DNA from 2 places in the Exiguobacterium sp. SH0S7 genome. Region 2 is predicted to be linked to the other one. Evidence: predicted binding sites of a transcription regulator. Region 2 holds the regulator's gene; the other holds the start of a gene.
What was found. Region 2 encodes Rex, which represses fermentation and respiration genes when NADH is low (regulators of the CRP and FNR family bind a similar motif). Its sites were predicted from a motif close to TTGTGAAATATTTCACAA; they were not measured.
Positions count from the first base shown of each region.

Region 1: a site for Rex is predicted at 1,847-1,864, ahead of EVJ22_RS10080 (formate/nitrite transporter family protein). Genes of this name have one in related genera too.

Region 1 covers NZ_SJVA01000005.1:123,128-127,558, forward strand. Annotated here, with positions in the region: gene EVJ22_RS10075 (anaerobic ribonucleoside triphosphate reductase) at 1-757, opposite strand, end outside; gene EVJ22_RS10080 (formate/nitrite transporter family protein) at 949-1,788, opposite strand; gene EVJ22_RS10085 (50S ribosomal protein L25/general stress protein Ctc) at 1,997-2,632, opposite strand; gene mutL (DNA mismatch repair endonuclease MutL) at 2,797-4,431, opposite strand, start outside.
Region 2 covers NZ_SJVA01000007.1:98,912-103,342, reverse strand. Annotated here, with positions in the region: gene EVJ22_RS11605 (ABC-F family ATP-binding cassette domain-containing protein) at 1-1,161, opposite strand, end outside; gene EVJ22_RS11600 (redox-sensing transcriptional repressor Rex) at 1,311-1,967, shown strand; gene EVJ22_RS11595 (twin-arginine translocase TatA/TatE family subunit) at 1,967-2,185, shown strand; gene tatC (twin-arginine translocase subunit TatC) at 2,189-2,977, shown strand; gene EVJ22_RS11585 (hypothetical protein) at 3,121-4,431, shown strand, end outside.

The sequences.
Region 1 (4,431 bases), on a different contig from region 2:
CGTTCGGGTCCCCGTCATTGAAATTGACGCCTTCCTTTACTTTGAAGATTTGAATCGGGAAAATCGGCGTCTCCCCGTTACCTAATCCTCGCTCTGTCGCTTTTAACAACTCGCGGATAAACACCCGTCCCCACCGACTCGTGTCGGTGCCGTAGTTGATCGACACGAACGGAACTTGACCGCCGCCGCGCGAGTGCATCGAGTTGGCGTTATGGATAAACGCCTCGCACGCCTGGTACGTCGCCGATACGGTTTCTGCTTCAGCAATCTGTTGTTGTTGTTCCGCCGTCAGCTCAATCGGTAGTCCGTTCAGCCGCTCGAGTTGACGTTCATACGTCTTCTCGACGTAAGGAGCGAGATCGACGTCAAACATCGGGAACGCCTGTCCCCCGTGTTGCATGTTCTGATTCGCTTGAAGAATGATCGAGGCGAGCGCCAGCGCCGAACGAATGTCCTGCGGGGGACGAATCGTCCCGTGTCCGGTGTGGAACCCGTTCGCGAGTAACTCTCCGAGCGGGATTTGACAACACGTCGTCGATCCGGTCACATAGTAATCGGCGTCATGCACATATAAGTAATTATCACGGATCGCTAGACGTGACCGTTCCGACAATAGATACGTGGTCGATAATTGTTTTGACACTTCTGAAGATAAGCGCGCTAGTTTGCCGAGTGGCGACTTCCCGTCGACGTTGGCGTTCTCTTGGATCAAATCTTGATCTGGTAGCACACAGACATCATTATAAAGCTGGAGCATGTTCACTCCGCATCACCTCGCTATATATTGATTATTTAACTTCTGATAACCGATAAAAATTCTATATATAGATTATGTCACGTTTTATCGATTTGAGGCACGTCGATATTGTGACAGTTGCAACCGATCCCGAACGTAAAAAAACAGCCGAATCCCTGATATGGGCTCGACTGTGCGTTTCGTGATGTATGTCATACTTCTTTGGCTGGCTTGACGATTTTCAGTTCGACTTCTTCTTGCTCTGACTCTTGTGCTTCACGCAATCCTTTAGCGTTCAACCATGTATAGATTGCTCCCATGAATAACGCGCCTCCGATAATGTTTCCGAACGTAGCCGGAATCAAGTTGTGGATGGCTCCAGCAAAGCTGATTGCTTCTGGATGCGGAACAACGAGTGTGAGTGCGAACAAGACGAAGTTGGCGATGACGTGATCAAACCCTGAAGCGAAGAAGACGGCCACTAGGAAGATCATCGAGAAGATTTGGGCAAATTCATTTTTCATCTGTTTCGGCAAGAAGATGGCGAGACAGACCATCCAGTTACAGAAGATGGCTCTAAAAAAGATTTCGACTGTCGTATGATGCATCTTGCTCTCGACGACGGCAAATAACCAGTTGTTCATGCCGAGCTCTTGAATGACTCCAGTCGGCGCGAGCAACAAGGCGAAAAGAATGCCGCCGAGCGCGTTCCCGACGAAGCAAAGCAACCAGACGAGCATCGTATCACTCAGCGTCGTATAGCCACGCATCGTTGAAGTCGTAAAATACATCGTATTCCCGGTAAATAGTTCAGCGCCTCCGTAGATGATCATGACGAGCGCGATCCCGAACGAGAATCCCCCGATGAGCGTCGTAAATGGTGAATCTACAAGATACATGCCGTTGACGACTTTTAATGTGAAGATTGATGCGAACCCGATAAAAATCCCCGCGAGCATTGCCCGTAAAAAATATTCCATCGGCCGATAGTGAATCATCGCTGAGGAAGCCTGTGCTTTCTTCCGTAATGATTCGAGTGCATGGATTTCCATTGATGCCATGTCACAAACCCTTCTTTCTGTTTAAATGAACCATATAATAAGAACAAACATGTGAAATCATTAACAATATAAGCCCGGAGCGACATTTTTGCAACTGCCCATTCGAACTGTTGACACACTTTTCACATCGTAATCGGTTACATTTGTCGGATTTGTGACTAAAAAAAGCGACCCTTCGTAAAGGGCCGCATGAAACCAATTATGCTTTCTCAGAAGAATCTGTCGTCTCATCAGTCGATTTTTCTGGAGCTGAAGCTTCTTCACCTTCAGTTTCCTCTTCTTCGACTGCTACCGGCTCGTTCACTGATGCGATTTGAAGATCGCCTTCAGATAAAATTTCATAATCCTTATTCTCCGGAATGTCAGCAACTGTGAGTGAGTCACCGATCTCTAGCTCACTAACGTCGAGCTCGATTCGCTCTGGGATGTTAGCAGGTGTTGCCGAAACAGTGACTTTATAGAGTGCTTGCGACAAGAAGCCGCCTTCTTTGACACCTTTCGCGTCGCCGACGAGTGTGACGTCTGCTTCAACTTCAGTTGCCTCATCCATTTTGACTGCCATGAACTCGACGTGCTTGTATGTGCTCGTGAACGGGTCAACTTCCGTCCCGTGAACGAGTGTGTTTACTTTCTTGCCGTCGATGTTAAGTTCGATCAAGGCGTTGTCACCGTGTTCACGGAGAATCTTGCGCAATGCCATTTCTTCAAACGCGACTGGTGTGCTTTCGACTTTGTAGCCGTAAACGACACCAAGTACTTTTCCTTCTTTACGCAAGTTTGTTCGAACCGAACGTGGTCGTAATTCTCGTGTCGTTACTTTAAGCGTGTCTGTCATAATCATTTCCCCCTACTGGTTTATGAATCATGTCTACATCTTGAGGGTGAGGCAGTGTGAACTCCACCTCTCAACCTCGATGCGTTTGACGACATGTGTATATTGTTCCCATACCTAAGCATCCATAAACGTTACAGTCGGTTAAAATAAGATTACAACGTTTGTCACATGACACGTTTGAACAACTTCTCGAGTTCATACGTACTCCACTTCACTAAAATCGGACGTCCATGCGGACACGTATACGGGGACGTCGTCTCGCCAAGGTCGCGGATCAACTGTCGCATCATCTCGAGGTTTAACGGATGGTTCGCTTTGATCGATCGTTTGCACGCCATCAGAATCGACGCCTCTTCGCGATATTTAGCGATATCGATTGATCGGTCCCGAATTGCCATCTCGATCAAATCACGGACTGTCCCTTCGAGATCGTGCTGCGGATACCATGTCGGGATTTCCCGGACGAGAAACGTATTGCCTCCGAACGCCTCTAAATCGAGTCCCGCTTCTTTAAGAAGTGGGGCGACTTCTTCGATTGCGAGCGTCTCTTGTTGGGTGAACTCGAGCGTGAGTGGCAACAGCAACAACTGGTACTCTTTTTCAGGCTGGCCGAGTTGGTCATAAAACAGCTCGTACTTGATGCGTTCTTGGGCGGCGTGTTGGTCGATGATGTACATGCCATCGTCCGCGCCGCAGACGATGTAACTGGCATGGAGCTGACCGATGACGTCGAGCGCCGGTAGCCGGCTTTCCGCCTTTTCAAGCCGTGGTTCTTCTAGCCGCACTGTTTCAACCGGTGTCTCTTGAACGAGTGGTGTCGGCGACCAGCGACTCGGAGATGTGACCGGCTCGCGTGGGATCGGATAGTTCCATGCGTTCGGCTCAACTGTTGTGTCTGAGCGTTCGACAGTGAAATCAAGCTTCGATTGCTCTGTCGGAACGGACGGCTGTCTTGGTTTGACCGACGGGATCAACCGTTGCTCCCGAAGTGTCAGCTGAACCGTCTCCCGGATCAGTTGACAGAGTTCCTTCTCTTTTGACAGCCGCACTTCCCGCTTCGTCGGATGGACGTTGACATCGATCAGCATCGGGTCCATGTTCACTTCGAGCACAGCGATCGGGTAACGACCGATCGGCAGAAGCGTATGATAGCCTTCGAGCACGCTTTGCGTGAGCGCGAAATTTTTGATGCTCCGCCCGTTCAAGATCAAAGTCACATACTGTTTATTTGAACGCGTCACTTCGGGCCGCACGAGGTGAGCACTCAAGCTGTAGTCATTCGTCTTGCTCGACGCCGTCACGATTTGGGCGGCGACTTGCCGACCGTAGATCGCGAGCATGACTTGCTTGATGTCCCCGTTCCCGTTCGTTCGGAGCAGCTCTTTGTCTTCATGGAAAGCCGTCAATCGAACTTCCGGGTGTGACAAGGCGATCCGGTTCAACGTGTCGGTGATGCTCGCGAGCTCGGTCGCAGACGTTTTCAAGTATTTCAAACGGGCTGGCGTATTATAGAACAATTGACTGACCGTGATTTCTGTCCCGACGTTCGCAGCAGTCGGTGTTTGCTCGATCACGACGCCGCCATGTAGCGTCATCTCAAAGCCGGCCTCATCAGCCCGGCGCGACTTCAACGTGACGTGACTGACCGAGGCGATCGAGGCGAGCGCCTCGCCCCGGAATCCGAGCGTCCGGATCCGGAACAAATCATGTTCGTCTCGTATCTTGCTCGTCGCATGTCTTAAAAAAGCACGGGCCGCGTCATCCTCGTAAAAGCCGTGGCCGTTATCCCGCACTTTGAT
Region 2 (4,431 bases):
GCGGATGTCACCGGTGAGCGGTGGTTGTTGTTTCGTCAACACTTTGAGGAGCGTCGATTTGCCGACCCCGTTCGGGCCGACGAGGGCGACCGACTCGCCGCGCTGCAGTTGGAAACGCAAGTTCTGTGCAATCGGTTCTTCGTAGCCGATGGCGAGGTCGCTGCCGCTCAACACATCGTTCCCGCTTTGACGTTTGATCGAGAACGACAACACCGCGCTCCGCTCATCACCGTCCGGCACGTCCATGCGGTCGATCTTCTCGAGCCGCTTGCGGACGCTTTGGGCGCGTTTCGTCGTCGTCGCCCGGGCAATGTTCCGTTGGATGAAGTCTTGCATCTTGGCGATCTCTTCTTGTTGCGAATCGAACTGTTTCTTCTCTTGCTCGTAGAGCGCGGCCTTCTGCTCGAGGAATTTCGTATAGTTCCCGACGAAGCGGCGGCTGCGGTTGCGTGACAGCTCGTAGACGACAGAGACGACGCGGTCGAGGAAGTAACGGTCGTGGGAGACGATGAGGACGGCACCTTTATAGCCGCTCAAATATTTCTCGAGCCAGCTGAGCGTCTCGATGTCCAAATGGTTCGTCGGCTCATCCAAGATGAGCAGGTCCGGGCTTTGCAGGAGCATCTTCGCTAAGGCAAGACGTGTCCGCTGTCCGCCTGAGAGCGTATCGATCCGACGTTCGAAGTCGTCCGGATAAAACCGCATCCCGTGCAAGATCGAGCGGATCGTCGCTTCGTACTGATAGCCGCCGCGGTCTTTGAACGTGTGTTGCTCCTCGTCATACGCCGCGAGCAGACGCTCGTAGGCGGCCGGGTCGTTCAAGATGCGCTCCGAGCCCATGTCTTGCTCCATCTGGCGGAGCGTCTTCTCTTGTTCGATCAAGTCGGTGAAGACGGTGAGCATCTCGTTCCACATCGTCTCGTTCGATTCTAATCCTGAGTCTTGGGCGAGATAGCCGATCGTCACGTCTTTTGGCTTCATGATGTCGCCCGAGTCATAGTTGTACTCGCCGGCGATGACTTTTAACAGTGTCGACTTGCCGGCGCCGTTGCGGCCGACGAGGGCGACGCGTTCGCCTTCTTGGATTTCTAGTTTGACATTCTCTAAAATCGGCTCGACGCCGAACGATTTGGATAAGTTGTTGACTTGCAGTAGGATCAAGTGAAAAAACCCCTTTCTCTCTGTTTAGTATACTTTATTTCTTCCCCTTTTCAGGTATATTCATTGAGTGCTTATGTGAATTCGTTTACAATCAAGGTGTATGAAATCAGATTCGTTTGAAACGCGTCGTAAAAAGGAGGCTCTTTCCGTTGAGTCAAAACGAACCAAAGATTCCGCAAGCGACAGCCAAACGGTTGCCACTATACTATCGGTTTATCCAAAGCCTACATTCGTCAGGGAAACAGCGTGTCTCTTCTGCTGAACTGAGCGAGGCGGTCAAGGTCGATTCGGCAACGATTCGCCGTGACTTCTCATACTTCGGTGCGCTCGGTAAAAAGGGATATGGCTATAACGTACAGTATCTGTTAGAATTTTTCCGTAAGACGCTGAATCAAGACGAGATCACGAACGTCGCCTTGGTCGGGGTCGGTCATCTCGGGACAGCGTTCGTCAACTATAACTTCCTTAAAAACAATAACACACATATCGTCGTCGGGTTCGACGCAGACGAGACAAAAGTCGGCACGACGATGTCAGGTGTCCCGATTCATCACGTCGATGAGATGGAACAGATCATGAAGCAAAACAAGATCGATGTCGCCATCCTCACGGTCCCGTCCGCTTACGCGCAACCGGTCGCCGATGATTTGGTCCGCTATGGCGTTCGAGGGATCTTGAACTTCACGCCGGCACGATTGACTGTACCGGACACGGTCCGCGTCCATCATATCGACTTGTCGATCGAACTCCAGTCGCTCATTTACTTTATGCAACACTATCCATCCGCTGAGGGGGTCCATCAATAATGGAATTTCTACAATCATCACTCGTCGTCGGTATGCCAGGTGGCGTCAGTATTTTCGTCATCGCCATCATCGCGCTCATCCTCTTCGGGCCGAAGAAATTGCCAGAGTTCGGCCGGGCAGCAGGGCAGACGCTCCGTGAGTTCAAAAATGCCACGAACGGTATGATGAAAGAGCACGACGAGACCGACAAGAAAGAAATTGAGAAGAAAGAGCAGTAAGCCATGAGCCATCAACCTGATCAAGAACGGGCACTGTCCGATCACTTGACAGAGCTGCGGAGACGACTGATGCTGTCGGCATTTGTCGTCTTTGCCTTCTTTCTGATCGCTTTGCCGAGTGTCAAGTACGTGCTCGCCTATCTGCAGGCGGACCTCGTCGAACGAGGGCTCGAGCTGAACGCCTTTGGGGTCGCGGACCCGCTCATGATCTACTTGAACTTGGCGCTCGTCATCGGGCTCGTCGCATCGGGTCCATTTCTACTGTATCAACTGTGGGCGTTCGTCGCACCTGGTCTGCATCCGAATGAACGAAAATGGACGCTCGCCTATATCCCGGTCATCTTTATCTTGTTCCTCATCGGTCTCGCATTCGCCTACTATTGGTTGTTCCCGCTCGTCCTCGATATCTCGACGGACCTCGGGCAAGACCTCGGTCTGACACAGATCATCGGAGCGACGAACTATTTCACGTTCCTGTTGCAGCTGACGATCCCGTTCGGGCTGTTGTTCCAACTTCCGGTCGTGACGATGTTCTTGACACGCATCGGTGTCGTGACACCGTACTTCCTCTCGAAAATTCGGAAGTACGCTTACTTCGCCTTGTTCGTCATCGCGGCATTCATCACGCCGCCGGATTTGACGTCGCACCTCATGGTGTCGCTGCCGCTCTTCTTCCTATATGAGATCAGCTTATCGATCTCGCGCGTGACGTATCGCGGTGTGCTCCGACGTGAGAAAGAAGCGCAAGTGAAAGAACAGATGGATTTGATGAAACAGATGAATGAGAAATGAACACTACGTCATGAGACGGAGTGTTCTTTTTTTATAATTTAGGGCTATTCAATTTTGAAAAAACAACTTAAAATTAGTAATGTTAAATCAAAAATGGATTATTTTTGAAAGTTATGTATTCATAAACAGAAATGAGGAGAACGATGAACAAATGGTTATGGAGCATACTCGTTGTGCTCGTCATGGTGGCGGCGCCCGGATTAGATGTTCGGGCAGATAGTTATGCCAAGCCTGAAATTATTCCGGCGGGAGAAGTGGTAGGAAATAGTGAATATGTGTGGCGCTCGGGAGATCCTGAGACGCTCGTACATGTGAAGACCGGTGAAGTCTATACATTACCGATTCGAGTGTCTGCTGCTTATAATATTTATGCGATCGGGGACGGCCGATTTATGTTAAAAGGGTGGCCGGAGTGGGTGATGTGGGATATACGTACGAATGTAGCGACGACATTCCCAATCGAAGCAGGAAGTGAGAATCGACTCGTCTCAACGAATGTAACAACAGGAATGATGTTATGGGCTGATGACGAAAAGTATATCATCACATCGATGTCAGGTGATATTCGCGGATCACTCACGAAAGGCAGTGGTCAGGTATACAGTTTGCTCGACGATGGGAACGTCCTCGCGTTCGCCGGCGGTCAAGTGACGAAGCGGACGGTTACAGGAGAAGTGCTTGAGACAATCAGTTCCTATTCAGGACAGGTGAAGTGGGCCCGTCACATCAAAGAAGCGAATCAATGGTTCGTAATCAAAAGCGATGACTCGGAGCACATGTTTATTTTCGATTTGGCGACGAAACGATGGATTGAGAAAGATGCGCCAGACGTAAGTAATCTTACGTGGAAAGACGGCACCTACTACTTTATGACGCGAGAAATGTATACGACATTCTATGTCAGTTATAACGTCAGCACGAATGAGTGGAAAGAGGCACCAATTGATGACGCTGACATTCGACAACACGGTCCTTGGTACGTTTTTGGCATGAAGAAGACGGAGGTCTACACACCGGAGTCTTTATGGAAAGCGCCATGGCAATTGAATATTAATGTTCCGAAAACGACGACTCGCTATGAGGTAGGTCGTCCCTATGAGGTCAGCGGAACGGCGACACTCGTCGATGGAACAGCCTTACCGATTCCATGGACTGAGCTGACTGCACGTTTAGCCTATCAAGACGATCCATTCGTTTGGGAGCAAGGGAAACTGACGCTACAGACGAATGAATCGTATGACATGATTTTTAAGTGGAACGATTTTGAGCGACGGTTAGACTTATGGGCATCGAAATATGTGCCGCTCACGCTCGACCCGCCAACCGGTGTCTTAGGCCCAATCAGCGGGAAGACGGCACCGAACACGCCGGTGTTTGTCAGCGTGACGAAAAACTTGTATCAATCGAATTCATCGGATTCATTGTTGAACTATCAATCGACGACGGTCCAATCA